DNA from 4 places in the Paenibacillus sp. VTT E-133280 genome. Region 1 is predicted to be linked to each of the others. Evidence: riboswitches for the same ligand, from Rfam matches in the RefSeq annotation. Region 1 holds a riboswitch; each other region holds the start of a gene.
What was found. Region 1 has a riboswitch for cyclic di-GMP ahead of CA600_RS30955 (bifunctional diguanylate cyclase/phosphodiesterase). Riboswitches for the same ligand answer to the same signal wherever they lie in the genome.

Region 1 (4,141 bases):
TATTTCCTTCATGAAAACCTACAATTTCATTTATGTATTTAAATTGTTCAATATCAAATTGCAACACAGCAAACTTTGTATTCATTTTTTCTTTAAGTAAATACTGAGCATCTATAACAAATTTATTCGTTCTAGAAAGATGTGTTAATTCATCCTCAAAGGCAATCCTCTCCATCTGTTTCCTAATTTTGCTCTTATTCAATAAAATGTTTGCAAATATGATCAATAATAAGACAAACATGATTACACATAATAAAAAAGTCGCCTGGCTCATTTGAGTCGCTTTAGCCATGATTACATCTTTCGGTATCACGGAGAGAATATACCAGTCCTCAACCCCCTGAATGCTGGAATAACCAACCATTTTGCAATCTCCATTAATCCAAAATATTCCTACCCCAGATTTTTTTGCGGTTATGTTCTCTTTAAAGATTTGAAGTTGTTTCTTATTTCTAGCATCAAGACTTATACTTTCAAATATGTTATCTATCGACTTATCCGCTTCGGGATGCTCCGATTTGATAATGACTTCTCCCCTTTGATCAATGATTTGAGAATATCCATGACCATTGAAGAAGGAAACTCCAAGAGCATCATAAAGTTCTTGTGTATATCTGCTGGCAGATATAGCCCCCTTCACTTCACCTTTAAACTTAAGTGGGCTGTTAATCGTGATAATTTCTTTATTGGAGATCTTATCTAAGAATGGATCAGAAATACTGCTAATACCCTGCAGCGCTTTTTGGAACCCTACTTCATCTGATACATCAAACATTGTCCCATCCGATGCGTAAGCTTTACCATCTAGGCTGTTGATGCTAATTCGTATAAAATTATATTTTTTATCAAAGTGATGCAGATATTTTTTGGTCTTATCCCAATCCATATAATTGATTTCCGAAATAGAATCAGCAATTCCATCTAAAGAATCTAATCCACCCTGTATCATATTTCCTAGTGATTTACTCGCATGTATCGTAGCTTCTGATGTAGCAGTAACCGCTTCTTGCTCATAAGAGTTAACAGTCCATTTTATAAAATAGTAAGAACACCCCCAAAATATCAACGCTGCCATTATTACGAGGCCTATCATTCTCCATACTCGAAATTGTGTCTGATCCATGTATCTCCCACCCTTTTGCCCATAAATTGATTTTATTATCAGAAATAAGCAGTAAAAAGCCGTTACCAAAATGATAACGGCTGCATATGCATCAAAAAATAAGAGTAAAAAACTCCCTCTACATGCAACCGGCTGTCATATCTATATATAGATTTAGACCCTATGGCTTTGTGTCCCTATTTTTCAATAGGTTTACCAATATTCTGTTTTACTAATTTTAGTCCAAATTACTCTATTAAAAATAGGCTACCACCAAAAGACCTATTTCCGCTGTGATTTAATTTTTCAGAATGGGATTTTTTTCACAAATATCAATGTTAACTTTAATATAATATTCATTAATGTAAAGCAACAATTCTGCGAACAGTTATAAAATTACCAAAGCCCAATGTAACATTTAAATATGTCTCATTGGGCTTTATTTCTCAACACATACTAAGTCTGTCTTACAAACGCATAACGAAGAACAGCTTCTTCTAAGATATCAATCCCCATAATGATATCATCCATATCTGTAAATTCATTAGGATGATGACTAAGTCCATCTACAGAAGGAACAAAGATAAGCCCTACTGGGCAAAGTTTGTTCATGTTCATGGCATCATGCCCTGCCCCACTAATCATCCGTTGACTCAATATCCGCTTCTCTTCACAAATGGATTCTAGAACCTGACTGATCTCATCCGATAATAGGACAGGTTCCTCCGAAATAATTTCCGTACTCTCAATTACAAGTTGTCTATTTTCTTGTACTACGGATATTGTTTGATACAAATGGTCTAACACACGTTTCCTGGATGCCACTGAAGTAGATCTGATATCAATTTTAATTTCCACTTCTCCCGGAACCACGTTCATAGCGCCATTCAAGATATCTATCACCCCTAGCGTCGCAACCGTTCCAAATTCTTGTTCGAGTTTGGCTGCTTTCTCAAGCTCAAGTGCTATTTCTGAGGCACCCAGAAAAGCATCTTTTCTCATATTCATAGGTGTCGTTCCAGAGTGGGATGCCTTCCCTGATATTTGAATATGAAGCCTCACGGGTGCAGCAATTCCAGTCACAATTCCAATTTTTTTATTATTGTTTATTAAGACAGGACCTTGCTCAATATGTAATTCAAAAAACGCTTTTAATTCTTCATTTTCTCTACTCGCCTGATCAATACTGTTATAATCCAGTGCACATAGCGAAAATGCCTTTTCCATTGTAATACCGTCTTTGTCCTTCAAAGATCTATATTTCTCCTTCTTAAATAACCCTGACATTATTTTGCTGCCAACTGTTGAAATACCAAAACGCGAGGATTCTTCACAGGCAAATGAAATAATTTCGATCGGATGATCCGTTTCAATCCCTTTTTCGTTTAGACGTTTGATCACTTCCAAAGCAGCCGTTACACCCACTACACCATCGTACTTCCCACCTTGATATACCGTATCCAAGTGAGAGCCCATTACAACGGGTGGGAGCCCTTCTATCTTCCCGTTTCTTCTAGCAATCACATTTCCGCAATGATCCATCCGGATATCTAAATCTTCAGCCTTACACATCCGCATAAAAGCACTTGTACATGTCTGCTCTTCATTGGTATAGGCAATTCTAGTGATGCCCTTCTCACCCGAGTTATATTGATTAATATTATCAAATAAAGCCTGATATCTTCTCTTTCTATCCATGCCAGTATCTCCAATCCTGAGTATTTATGATTATGCTTTCATCCAAATTCGTGAAGATATACAATAGAGGTAGCGCTAATCTTTAAAAATCACTTACTTGATGAGGTGTAATGGATAGCTATGAAGAAGACCATTATTTTTAAAGAAAATGATCAATTTACCATTAAAGCTGATTTTTATGAAACAAACCGTCCCCAAGCCCCTGCTATTGTGTACATTCACGGAGGCGGCCTACTTTGGGGGGATCGAGAAGATTTATCCGAGGAAATGATACAACTTTACACGACTAATGGTTTTGCACTATTTTCGATTGACTATAGACTAGCCCCTAGGTCAACACTTAATGACATTCTAGAAGATGTCCAAGATAGCCTTCTTTGGTTAGCGAATAAAGGGCCTCAACAATTCTCCATTGACCCCTCAAGAATCGCTGTGGTAGGAAGCTCGGCAGGTGGTTTTCTTGCGCTGTGCACAGGAATGTTCCCCCATAAGCCACGTGCCATTGTCTCCTTCTATGGCTACGGCGATATTAGTGCACAGTGGGCACTCGAACCAAGTAAATTCTACGCTGAAAAAGATATCGTCTCTAAGGAAATTGCCAAACGTTCGGTGTCCGATCAAATCATTACGAACGCAAGCGTTGATGAGCGCTTCCTTCTTTATTTATATGCTAGACAGTCCGGTAACTGGATCCAAGAAGTGACCGGCTTAACTCCTTCACTACATAAGGAAGAGCTCCTAAAATACTGTCCGATTTATCATGTAACTGAGGAATTCCCCCCAACATTGTTACTGCATGGAACGAACGATGTAGATGTGCCGTATGAACAATCTGCATTCATGAGAGCTGCGCTAGTGAAAGAAGGAGTACCGGCAAAGCTTATTACTATTCCAAACGGAGAGCATGTATTTGAAAAAGATTTCAATAACCCTGTTGTGCAAAAAGCTCTTCATCAGGTGATTGATTTCCTCCAGCTTCATCTTACTGAGTAAGTCTGTAAAAGAACAGGAAAATCCGGCACTAAAATAGTGCCGGAAAATATAGGATACCGCCTGGATTATTTCTTGTTTAATTCGTGGAAATGCGTCCATAAATGATCGCAATCTTCTCTTGCTTCCACTTTGATCATATTGACAACACTCTCATCATGCCCCACAAAATATTCACGAAGGTGGATGTCAGAGAAGCCATGCTCTTTCGCATCGTCTCTTGTGCTGCAATAATGAACTTCTTTAACACCTGACCAAATGATAGCGCCCATACACATTGGACAGGGTTCACAGGTTGCGTATATTACGCAGTCCGATAAGTCCATGGTGTCTAGCTTTTTGCATGCTTCT
Region 2 (4,141 bases), on a different contig from region 1:
CTCGGGTCCCTGTCCCTCGTAACCATGCGGTAACATGACGACGAGGTTGCTGCGCTGCGTCCATTTCGCACGTCCGGCGGCAATGAACTGATCAAATATAACCTGACCTGCATTGGCGAAGTCGCCATATTGTGCTTCCCAGATGACGAAAGTTTCTGGTGCGAACACATTATATCCATACTCAAAACCTAGCACAGAAGCTTCAGATAGCGGACTGTTATATACGCCAAAGGAAGCACGGGAATTACTTAGCTGATGAAGCGGAGAGAATAATTCTCCAGTTTTGCTGTCGTGCAGTACTAGATGGCGGTGTGCAAAGGTGCCGCGCTGTGCATCCTGACCGCTAAGTCGAATTGGCGTTCCATCCTTCAGGATGGTAGCGAAGGCGAGAGACTCGGCGAGTGCCCAGTCGACCTTTTCACCCTCATTCAATGCATCCTTGCGACGCTGCAGAATACGTTCCAGTTTCGGATAGACTTGGAATCCATCAGGTACGGTCAGTAGCTCACGATTAATCTCTTGCAGACTGGAGATCGGTACGGCTGTTGTCCCTGCCGCTGAGCGCTCTGTTTGAAGAGGAACGAAGGCTTTTGGTTCTTTTTTCTTGTGATTGCCTTCCTTCATACTATCGTATGCACGTTGCAATACGCCTTCTGTTTCAATGTGCATCTTTTGTACATCTTCAGCTGTAAGGATTTTCTCACGCTGTAGCCGCTCCGCATACACCTTGTAAACGGTTGGATGATTACGCACCTTGCCGTACACGATAGGTTGCGTAGTTTCAGGATCATCCATTTCGTTATGTCCATGACGACGATAACCGATGAGATCAATAACGAAATCCTTTTTGAATTGATTGCGATATGCGCTAGCTAAACGAACAGCTGATATACAGGCATCGGGATCATCAGCGTTGACATGGATAATTGGAATTTCATATCCTTTTGCGATGTCACTCGCATAATGCGTTGAACGGGAGTCTTCACTTTCTGTCGTAAAGCCGATCCGGTTATTAACAATGATATGGATCGTCCCGCCATTCTGATAACCTTGAAGTTTGCCAATATTAAGTGTTTCTGCAACAATTCCTTCACCTGGAAAAGCAGCGTCGCCATGCATTAGCACCGCTATAGCTTTACTGGTATCAATCTTCGGCAATCCGGCTGTGCTCCGATCTTCTTGAGCAGCACGAGTGAAGCCTTCCACGACAGGATTGACGAATTCCAAGTGACTTGGGTTATTCGCTAGTGTTATTCTTGTGCGTACGGTTTCTCCTTCGCGAACAGCGCGGTCTGCACCGAGATGGTATTTCACATCACCCGTCCAGCCATAGTTAATGCCTGTAGAGCCTTCGGAAGGGAAAAGCTCCTTGTTTGGAGAATGATGAAACTCTGAAAATATAATATCATAAGGTTTGCCCAAAATATGTGCAAGAACGTTGAGGCGACCACGATGCGCCATGCCCATCAGAATATGCTCTGCACCGTCATGCGCAGCAGCGCGTACGATTTCATCGAGCATCGGTACGAGAGCGTCATTGCCTTCCAAGCTGAAACGCTTCTGACCCACAAAGGTTTTGTGGAGGAAGGTTTCGAATTGCTCGACTTGGATCAGGCGGTTTAGCAGCTCTTTACGTTCTGTATTATTTAAAGGCGCTGGTGAGCTTGTGGATTCTGCCTGTCTGTTCAACCATTTCAGTTCTTGTTCTTCATGCACATGCCCGAATTCATAGGCGATCGTCTTGGTGTAAGCCTGACGCATACGCTGAACTGCATCCCATCCGGTATGCACATCATTCGGGGCATTCTCCCAAATGAGCGTGGCAGGTAGTGCGATCAGATCCTCACGAGTCAGCTCATAGGTTTCGAGTTCGAGATATTTAGCCATGGGATTGTGATCACGCTCAAGCGGATCAATATCAGCGGCCATATGGCCATATATACGAATATTAGCGATTAGCTTGGAAGCTCTTACTGCCTTTCTAAGCCATTCGGTGTCTCCCGAAATGCGAGGCTGTGGAGCCGGTTCGCTGTCCGGTGTTAGGGGTGGGGGACCCGAATTTGTAAAAAGCTCGCGATAATTATTCTCTACGGTGGATGGATCTTTCACAAACTGTTCATATCTTTCTTGAATGTAGCCTAAATTGGGTCCGTAATACTTACTCCAAATGGATTCGTTATAGGGCTCTTTGGCTGCCATGAATACATCCTCCTTAACGGATGAACTCCATACGTGACATTTTGTGTCAACGCTTACTGGAGCTGTGATGATTGCGGTTTCATTTCTCATCTTATTGTGCTACTTTCCACACGTGTAATCAATTCATTCTTTCGTCCAATACGTTCGCAAAATGGTATGGGTTAGCTTGTTCTAATGAAAAGAACGCTGTTTCTTCTCATTACCCATTCCTAAGGCCCACTAAAATGATTCTAATATCCTTATTTTTAACTAATAGGGAAGGAAGCATCATTATATTGTCTTAATTAATTTTATGAATAGGACGAGTATCGTGTTAATAGGACAAGATATCACAGAAAAGAGCTTCTATTTTTTGTTTTTTAATGGAAAAACTAATCAGAAATCGACACACTTTTCCACTTTAGTATAGTATAATGTTATTGCAGTTAGCGTTTTTCATCCTTTTTGAAGTAGATCCTTTCGTGTAAAGGGTCCAGTAAAAGGTAAACCTGCCGAAAGACAGGGGCACAAAGTCGCGGGTCTAAGGTAGAAATACTATGACAGCCGGATTGCCTGGGGACGTAAAATCTTAGGAGGAGATTTTTTGGACAAGTCCAACCAGGGAAGCAACAGAGAACAGCAGGTTATTGATGTAGACGTAGAGTGGGTACATTTATTATTAGCAGCTAAGAAGGCTGGCATAAAGGCAGATGAAATTCGTCGATTCTTTCAGGAGAAGACTGTGCAAGCCGTGCAGTAATACATTAGAGCGTTATATACCGAAAAAGGGCATGGCGATAAATCGCTGTGCCCTTTTTCTATAAGTTGTACACGATACATGGTTAGAATATAAAACGCCTTCGCCATCCATGTTAGGAGGGCGAAGGCGTTTATGTTTGATAGTATGAGTAGAAGAGGATCTTATTAGATCAGATGAAGGATTAGTCCTTCTGATCCAGGCGCCATTTCTGGTAGTCCAGAAACTCCTTGAATTCGCGTTTGCTTATGCCTGAGGCCATAGCTTCCTGCACCAATCGGAACCATTCCGAATCTAAAGGCGATTCCTCAGCATCATTAGGCTCTCCATAGAGCAAAGCATGGATGGATACCTGAAGCGCATCGGCGATCTTTTCGATAAACTGGATGGAAGGATTGGATTGGATGTTTCTCTCCACATTGCTAAGATACGATTTAGCAACATCCGCTCTGTCCGCAAGCTCAGATAGGGAGAATCCCTTTTCTAGGCGGAGATGCTGGATACGTTGGCCCATATTTTGTGCCACTATGCTGACGCCCCTCCGTATTTTTTGTTATTAGTATAGCAAATATCGATAAATTCGACAAAGTTTATTGTAAAGAGAAGAGCAGCATCTACTTATCCGCTTTCCGGAATAAGAATCTGCTGCTCTTCGAATGGAAGACTTATTAGATTAGTAGTCAGTTCCTTTGCCTTGTTTAGCAAAGAAATCCCAAGTTAGTGTTAATGAATCCTTTTGGAAATAGTTTTGATCTTGGCCATCATCAACAAATTCAAATTGGACTGCGAATGTATCATTAGTACCGGCTTTAATTCCAGCTGCTTCACTGAGTAAAAACTTTCTTTCTACGATATCAGGGGACAAAGCTTTCAAATCGGCTAGTGTTGTTTCATAAACTACTTTATCGGCTTGAAATATATTACTCTTATCAAGATTTGTTAAGAATTTAACTTTAATGGATTTACCTAAATCAACACCGTTGTTGTTACCGCCCACATCATTAACGGAGTAGCTTGTCTTAAGAAGAACAGATCCGATATCGAGGGAACCGTCATTTTTTAATTTGAAGGTTTTAAATACAGTATCACCTGGCTTCAGGTTTGCGATATTTACGATAACAGAAGGGTCGGAGTTCAAATCGAGTGTACCTGCAGCGAATGTAGAAGTGTTTTGTGCAGTGTCACTAAAGTAAGCGAAGGTTCCTC
Region 3 (4,141 bases), on a different contig from region 1:
CGCTATTTATGAGGATTTTTGACACGAAATCTAAAGAACTACTCCTAAAAGAAGATTTATGTCAGTTCTTACTATAGACCAATCACCTTTAAATCCCATATAATAACACCAATACATAATATTAATAAGGAGGACATTATACCAATGAACTGGATGCATAAACTTCCGTTAAAACAAAGAATTGTTGCCGGATGTTATCTCATTGCCGCACTATTTGCCATTCCTGTTTTAGTTACTTTTATGATCTTAGGCAACATTATTTTGGGTATTGTTCTAATCGTTGTTCTTGCTGCTTTAACTTTACCCGTGGCCCGCTTTATCGAGAGAACGCTTACATCTTCTTTTGATGACATCGCGAATGTATCTCATAGTATTTCTAAAGGGGATTTTACTAGTAGAGCTGACGAGAACGGGTCTATGGGGGACGTAAGTCGTTCCTTTAATACTATGATTGACAAGCTCAAGAAGATTTTGACAGAAGCATCGCAGATCACGCGCCAGGTTATGGATGCAAGCCGTGGAATCGAAGATAAGAATCAGAACTTGAAAATTGTCATGGCACAGGTAGCCTCTTCGTCAAATGAGCTAGCTCTTGGGGCAAATGAAATATCTACGGATATCGCTGAAATGACAGAATCTATTAAAGATATTGAGAATAAAGTCTCCAATTATACGAACTCAACGAAAGAAATGAACAGACGTTCAATACATACATTAGAACTAGTTGAACAAGGGCGCCAATCCGTAGATACTCAAGCTGAAGGCATGCGCAAAAACATCCAGGCTACTCAAAAAGTAGCGGATACTATCGAGGCCTTGTCTCATAATGCTCGCGGAATAACGATGATCACAAAGACCATCACTGAGATCGCTGAACAGACTAACCTGTTATCGCTGAATGCCTCCATCGAAGCAGCACGTGCCGGAGAACATGGTCGAGGATTTGCAGTAGTCGCACAGGAGGTCCGTAAGCTTGCCGAAGAATCAACGGCTTCAACAAAGGAAGTCTTTGGTTTAGTTCGGAGCATTGAAACTGATATTAAACAAGCGATTGACAATATCGCTATCAACGAAGAAGTCGTACAGGTACAGAATGAGATGATCACTCAATCTGCTCATATCTTTGCTCAAATTGTACAAAGTGTGCAGTATATTACCGAGCAGATCTCTTCCTTCTCTTCTGAAAGTGATCTTATGCTGGAAAGTGCCTTGAAAATCTCAGGTGCAATAGAAAATATATCTGCAATCACTCAGGAAACTGCTGCTGGCACCGAAGAAGTATCGGCTGCAATGAATGAACAAATTAATGCCCTGCAGTCCGTCGCAGAAGAAACTGAGAAAATGACACAGGCCGTATTTAATCTACAGAAAACGATCCATATCTTCAAGTTTTAAACAACTTGCATAACGAATAAACCAAGCCATAAACCGTCCTCTAAGTTTGTCTTAGGGGACGGTTTATTTTCTATTATTTCATAGGTTTGACAAGACTTTCGTCAAAATTCGAGTTAATTTGCGATAATATATTGACAAAGGATGATCCCAAGGAATATATTGTAAAGGAAAATTCTTCTTATAAATTTTAAATTAATATAGGCAAAATCTTCGAAAGAGGATGACGCAAAACCATGGATCTACAGCCTCATTTTTACTCTGAGGCCATGATTGCCAGGTTGCTAAGGACCCGGGACGGCTGAACTATTGTTCAGTCTTTACGGCGATTTACGCCACCAACCTGTGCCCTTTTTCGGAGCACAGGTTTTCTATTTTTGAGTTTATTGATCAATCAGAACACTTCGAAAGATCAATAACATAATAAATATTAATCAACTTGTGAGGTGTATCTTTTGAAGACAGTCGCAGATTATATGGCGGAAGCACTACGTAACCTCGGAGTGACCCATTCTTTTGGGATCATTGGTAAATCGATTTGTCCCGTAGTTCTTAAGATGGTAGACTATGGTATTGAATTTATTCCAGGGAGACATGAATCCAGCTCCGGATTCGCAGCAGCTGGATACGCGCTGAAAACTGGTAATCTAGGCGTAGCATTTGGTACTTCTGGTCCAGGCGGAACTAACCTACTTACAGCAGCAGCACATGCGAAAGCCAACAACTTGCCAGTGCTGTTTATTACGGGCCACCAATCTATTAAAGAGCTTGGAATCCCCCAATGTCAGGACTCTTCCTCTTACTTAGCTGATTTAGCGGAGATGTTCAGACCTGCCACCTTGTTCAGTAAACTTATTGAACGCGGTGATCACTTTAGTACTATTTTTAATCATGCGATTTCAATTGCTCTTAACCAACGTGGGCCTGTTCATCTTTGTGTGCCGTTTGATGTACAGACAGAAGGATTGGAAGAGTGCAATATTGTAATTCCCGAACGCGAATCTCTAGTAAGTCTAGCGAATATCGACAGAGTAGTTGATGCTATCAATGCCTCAAAGAATCCTTTGATTATTGCGGGTAAAGGGGTCAATCGATCTGGGGCGCATAGCCAGCTTATTCAGCTCGCTGAAACTTTTAATATACCAGTAGTAACATCACCTGGTGGTAAAGGGGCTATGGTTTGGGATCACCCACTCTATCATGGTCCTATTGGTGTTGGAGGTTGCACCCACGGGGATGACCTGTTGAATAAAAGTGATCTATTTATAGTTCTAGGATCACGATTAAGTGATATGACCGTCTGTAACCTAAAACGGGAGAATCACCCGACAACATTAATTCAATTTGATATTGATCCGACCTTTGTTGGAAAAATCTTGTTCTCCAAAACGATACCAGTCACTGGTGATCTACGTGATAACCTAGTGTGCTACCTAAATCATATTGATCCTAATCATATTACTAAACGTGAAGCTATCCCTTATGTAGATTATTCAGAAGAGCTTCCCAGTCTGAAGAATCTTTCCCTTGCGTCTATTATGAGCACGATGAGTGATCTGATTCCTGACAATAATACAGTATTTGTTGATGACGGCAGTCATGGATTCAATGCTGCTAAATGGTACAAGGTTAAGAAACCAGGCAGTTTTGTATTTGATGCTTATTTTGCTTGCATGGGTAATTCTATCGGTATGGCTATTGGTGCAAAGGTTGCAGCTCCTGAAGAAACTGTCTTCTGTATTACAGGTGATGGCTGTTTTATGATGCTAGGTACAGAAATAAACACCGCCGTCTGCAAAGATATCCCTGTCATCTTTATCGTAGTAAATAATAAGCAACTCGATATGGCGCTTAAAGGGATGGAAAAAACTACTGGCCGTATTGATGGAACGATATACGAAGTCCCAATGGACGTTGTGAAATTTGCCGAGTCTCTAGGAGCGACAGGCTACAAGTGTGAGACTGCGGAACAATTCTCGACTGCAATTAAGGACGCCGTTGCTCTTAACCGTGTTGCAGTTATTGAATTATTAACAGACCGTGATGAAGTCCCTCCGACTGCACACCGTACTTTGAACCTAAATTAGGAGGCTCACTATGAAAGATAATGTTAACAGTGGTCTGAACCACTTCACGAATCTCTCAGGAGACTATGGCGCTAAAGCACTAGCTCCGATTAAGGAACATTTCCCTGACTTGGCAGAATTCATCATGGGTAATGCGTATGGAGATATTTTTCAACGCAATACCATTGAAGCTGACTGGAAGGAAGTCTCTGTTATTTCTGCTCTAATTGCAATGGGCCAGTTCGATCAATTAGGAGTTCATTATGTTATGGCTCTTCGTGTAGGAGTTACTGTAGAACAGCTCAAAGGGATTCTACTACACTTAGTACCCGCTATAGGGGCACCTAGAATCATCACAGCCTTTAATATTCTTCTTGAAACCATAGAAGAGATCCAATAAATAATAATTCGACATAAATATACACATTTCGTCTTTATTATTGTGATTTAAGAAGATAGATTACTATAGGAAAGATCGAACGTGGAGATAAAGTTCTGTCCTGGACAGTGGGCGCTGGATGGAAAAACGTAACATTTGTTATTGAATATCAAGCGTTACAACATAAAAAGCGGCAGGCCAAGGATTAACCTTATGGTATTCTCCCCTCATGGTTGACAGTGAAAAAAGAGCACATGGTATCATGTGTTTAACACAGTCGACCGGAGGGGATTTTTCATGGCTA
Region 4 (4,141 bases), on a different contig from region 1:
GTGTCACGGTCGGCGTTGGTGTCGGTGCAACGGTCGGCGTTGGTGTCACTGTTGGTGTCGGCGTCACTGTTGGCGTCGGCGTAGGAGGCGACTCTACCCCTTCATATGGATACCAATGCATCTGCACACCACCAGCAAATCCTTTCGCAATCAATGTCCCATGCAGTTCTCCGGAATTATAAGTTACTTTTGCAAGCGGAGCTAGAATAGTTCCTTCTATTGTTAAACTTCCAATGTTTACAGTGCTAGCTTCATAAAAATTAAATAATACCTTGTTAGGGCTGCCTCCCCAAATTTGAAAGCTTGGAATTTCAACTGAACTTCCGCTAACGTTAACGATAACTGTGGCGTTATTTGCAATATTAAACTGTAAGCCATTAGCACCAACGAAATCAGCAGCACTTAGATTAAGAACGTTAAATGATTCCGGAGCATCAATTGTTATTTTCCCATATTCCTTTTTGAAAGTTCCGACTGTAGCAAGTGAAGAGAATTCATTAGAACGTCCAATAAGATATTGCTCTTCATAATCAAAATCAATAGGTGTCCCTTTTCTCGCTGGTTCTTTAAGATCTACACCGTTTCTGATAAAAATACCACCATGAACGGATGCTCCATGAACAGTCCCATTAGTAAAAGTGATGTCATTGCCAGCAATAAGGACATCTCCACCTGGATTATCCTTGGATACGCCGTAATTCTGCAAAGTAATATTACCTTTGGCCGCCAGGCGCCCGTGAACCTGATCATTAGATTGATTGAAGTCACCAAGGATAAAAGTATTAAAATTTCCTGCAATGCCTAACACAGGTGTAGGAATATACGGAAGCACAGGCCCTGCCGCACTGACCAAATAACCACCTCCAGAAAGCCCACTACCCACCATCAAAATCCCCGCTATTACTAATGAGAGCAACGGTTTCATTCTTCTTTTCAAAATGCGCACCTCCTAAAACTATGATTTATAATTAAACAGAATAATTACCAGAACTCTAAAGAACCTAATAACAAAAAAAGACCGCCAAAAAAGAAGTAGAATTCCCTTCTCATGGCAGTCGGACGGTCATAGTGTCTTTTAGACACTTTAGACTCCTGAACTTTGCGTCCCACCCTTTCAGGCGGTTTGCTATTATCATGATTATATATGTATAGCCTTTGCAAATTAGAACTAGTAGCTTAAGCATCCTATTAAATAATGGTCTATGACTTTTAATACTTTGGAACTAACAATAGTTTAGCGCTCCATCCCCACAATTGTCAATCAATTCCTTTTGATATTTACACGCGTAAGCAAGCACAAAAAAAGCGCCAAAAGGCGCTTCACACAAAGGTTTTCCTTCAATTTTAAAGTAACTTTATCCAACCTAATATCGATATCCATAATGGAATACTTAGAATCAAACCAAATACCATTCCACGGGCGAGACTTCCTTCCTCTTTCATCCAAATTCTCCCTTTATATAAGTCTGAAGCATTAATTTTTATTATTACAATTTTAATATATTTTATTCTTTCTAATTTAGTTGTGAATTTAATCACATTGGACTAGCTGTTTAGAAATACCATTGATTATTTTTGGAATATCGGGGTAGAATACGAATATACGTTCCCATTAGGGGTGATGAGATTCATGCATAGAGCTGAAAGCAGGGACAATATGCTGGTGAAATCTTATTTATTGCTTCCGATGATTTTATCAGCTTTCGAACGGGACTCCGCCATTCTATCTGCACATTTACGAACACCCGCCCCCTATCTGGAGGTTCTTGAAACAGCCGCAGCAGTTGCTACAACAGATTTAAGAGATGTTCGTTCAGAGATGAGAAAACGGGGAATCAAGGTTTATGAGCAGAACAGACTTAATGCAGGGATCGAAGCCAAATTTATATGTCGTGGATACCATGAACGAATGCTGCTATTAAACGACATTGTCGCTGCCCAAGCTGCAATTCATATGCGCAGATATCTCGGTCTGGATATTTCATCTTTCAAGAGCTATGAAGAGCAGTATCAGATTAAGTAAAGCCGCGTAGAGGCTGTCCCCCCCCCATTTCCATTAGCGAACAAAAAAATAGGCCTTACCATGGGAGTTGGCAAGACCTGAGAGATTTATACCACAAAACACTGGGGGGTGTTTGGTGTCTTCAATATAAACCTTGAACCTGAAAATAAGATGATGCTCACATGAAAATTACATTAAAAACATCAATTCGTCGCTTAGACTATCCGCTTGACACTTTTGATTTCCAACCAAAGATGCCCACTTCGCCGACAGAAAAACCGACCGATGGATAGTTAGCCACGAGTGCTTTGAACTAATTGTTTTAAAATGATATAGTGGGTTCGTTGCTCGCAGGATGACTTGATAGCTGGTTGTAAAACATAATAAAGTCGAGACCTGAGTACGGAGAAGCAATAGGCGTTTGCCTTTTCGTTATATTTTCTGAAGGAGGGTAATAGCCCATGAGTGATGAAATCTGTATACCACCTGGCATTCACCAGAAGGACACTAGCTTCGGCTACACCTTGTCTATCATTAGTGGTAAATATAAAATGACTATTCTCTACTATCTCTCTGAAAACAAGATCGTGCGATTCAATGAACTGCAACGAGGTATCGGTACAATACCTTTTAAGACGTTAAGTGTTATGTTGAAAGAACTGGAAGCGGACTGTCTCGTCAGGCGCGAGGAATTCCCCCAGATTCCCCCTAAAGTTGAGTATTCCTTGACTGAGAAGGGCCAATCGCTTATTCCGGTGCTGGATATGATGTGCACTTGGGGAGAGAAAAATTCCGTTCCAGCCGCGCAAGAGATAGCAGTACCGTTTACGATTTAGCGACGACTTATGACAAAAGCAGCATTTCCATTAATGAAAATGCTGCTTTTTGTTTCAATTCTAATTACATATTATCGATAAATTCAACATAGCCTTGCGAACTGATGTCCAATTTTTTTAAATAATCCGTACTTCCTACCGTCTCAGATTCCGTACCATAAATGGCATAGAAGGAACGATAATCAGCGCTGCAGTAAACAAAAGTCGTGTCAAAGGGAGATAAAATACGGTCAAGCCCGTAGCCGAGTTTACCATCTTCACTGAAGTCTTTTTCACTTCCTCCGGCAGTTACAGCTAATGCGATTTTACGATTTCTTAATTTATCACTCTTCGAGCCCTATGCCCATCCGTAAGTAAATACTTCGTCCAGCCACTTTTTAAGCTGAGGCGGACTACTAAACCAGTAGACAGGGAATTGTAAGACGAGCTTATCATGCGCTTCAATTAGTTGTTGTTCCTTTTCCACGTTGATTTTTTCATCGGGATAGGCTTTGTACAGCTCATGTACCGTATATTTGTCTGGATATTTATGGAGTTCTTCGATCCAGCGTTTATTAACAACGGATGTTTCGATGTTTGGGTGCGTAACGACAACAAGTGTTTTCAATGGTGTATCCTCCATGTTTGAATCAGATTTAGGACTTGAGTTATACCTCCCATCACGCCATCGCGTAAGTATGCACTTTTAGTTCACGTACTTACCTTAAGGTAAGCATTGCAACCTGTCTGCACGTATATTGACGTACAGTCTTCGGGGCGATTCTCATCTTCGGTGTACACCCAAATATCACACAAGAGAGACTGGTTCATTCCATCATCAATGTTACACTGGATACTTATTCACATGTTCTCCCCAGCTTACAAGAAGCAGCCCTTCGAGGGATCGGCGACTCCATTCTTGAAACGTGCAAAGAGGTCGGGATTACGAATGATCCCTCACTTTACTTGAGTAAAGGTTAGAAGGATGTTAGAAGATAGGTGATTTCAAGACAAACGGCGCGGTTCGGGGATCCCCGAAAACCGCGCCGTTATTCCATTCTTAGAGATGCTGGTGAAGGAAATTGAACCCCTGGGCTACACCAGATTAAGGCTGATATAACTCTGTGGAAGCACATCCTCAAGCTCCAAACAAAACATCCTTCTCATTTTATAGCAAGATAGTCTTAGAAATAATTACAAGGAGGATAAACAGTACCAAGATTGCACCGGTAGATGTAAAGGCTCCTCCGATACCGCCACCATATCCGACACCACCAAAGCCAGCAATATTTTCGCTCATTTTAAATTTCCTCCTTTGTATTTA

Region 2: it holds a riboswitch for cyclic di-GMP, as region 1 does, so the genes downstream of both, CA600_RS07700 (anti-repressor SinI family protein) here and CA600_RS30955 (bifunctional diguanylate cyclase/phosphodiesterase) in region 1, are expected to answer to the same signal.
Region 3: it holds a riboswitch for cyclic di-GMP, as region 1 does, so the genes downstream of both, CA600_RS10205 (thiamine pyrophosphate-binding protein) here and CA600_RS30955 (bifunctional diguanylate cyclase/phosphodiesterase) in region 1, are expected to answer to the same signal.
Region 4: it holds a riboswitch for cyclic di-GMP, as region 1 does, so the genes downstream of both, CA600_RS28350 (choice-of-anchor A family protein) here and CA600_RS30955 (bifunctional diguanylate cyclase/phosphodiesterase) in region 1, are expected to answer to the same signal.

The regions. Positions count from the first base shown of each region.
Region 1 covers NZ_NFUX01000049.1:38,509-42,649, forward strand. Annotated here, with positions in the region: gene CA600_RS30955 (bifunctional diguanylate cyclase/phosphodiesterase) at 1-1,123, opposite strand, end outside; cyclic di-GMP riboswitch class I at 1,244-1,330, opposite strand; gene CA600_RS20155 (Zn-dependent hydrolase) at 1,559-2,800, opposite strand; gene CA600_RS20160 (alpha/beta hydrolase) at 2,921-3,793, shown strand; gene CA600_RS20165 (nucleoside deaminase) at 3,859-4,141, opposite strand, start outside.
Region 2 covers NZ_NFUX01000012.1:43,177-47,317, forward strand. Annotated here, with positions in the region: gene CA600_RS07695 (2-oxoglutarate dehydrogenase E1 component) at 1-2,199, opposite strand, end outside; cyclic di-GMP riboswitch class I at 2,671-2,755, shown strand; gene CA600_RS07700 (anti-repressor SinI family protein) at 2,783-2,938, shown strand; gene CA600_RS07705 (helix-turn-helix domain-containing protein) at 3,120-3,449, opposite strand; gene CA600_RS07710 (TasA family protein) at 3,609-4,141, opposite strand, start outside.
Region 3 covers NZ_NFUX01000017.1:51,863-56,003, forward strand. Annotated here, with positions in the region: gene CA600_RS10195 (helix-turn-helix transcriptional regulator) at 1-22, shown strand, start outside; gene CA600_RS10200 (methyl-accepting chemotaxis protein) at 145-1,395, shown strand; cyclic di-GMP riboswitch class I at 1,586-1,681, shown strand; gene CA600_RS10205 (thiamine pyrophosphate-binding protein) at 1,839-3,479, shown strand; gene CA600_RS10210 (carboxymuconolactone decarboxylase family protein) at 3,490-3,858, shown strand; one part of gene CA600_RS10215 (IS3 family transposase) at 4,135-4,141, shown strand, end outside.
Region 4 covers NZ_NFUX01000101.1:78-4,218, forward strand. Annotated here, with positions in the region: partial or broken gene CA600_RS28350 (choice-of-anchor A family protein) at 1-937, opposite strand, end outside; cyclic di-GMP riboswitch class I at 1,048-1,138, opposite strand; gene CA600_RS28355 (hypothetical protein) at 1,631-2,023, shown strand; gene CA600_RS28360 (winged helix-turn-helix transcriptional regulator) at 2,464-2,838, shown strand; partial or broken gene CA600_RS28365 (NAD(P)H-dependent oxidoreductase) at 2,903-3,445, opposite strand; gene CA600_RS31595 (YjcZ family sporulation protein) at 3,986-4,117, opposite strand.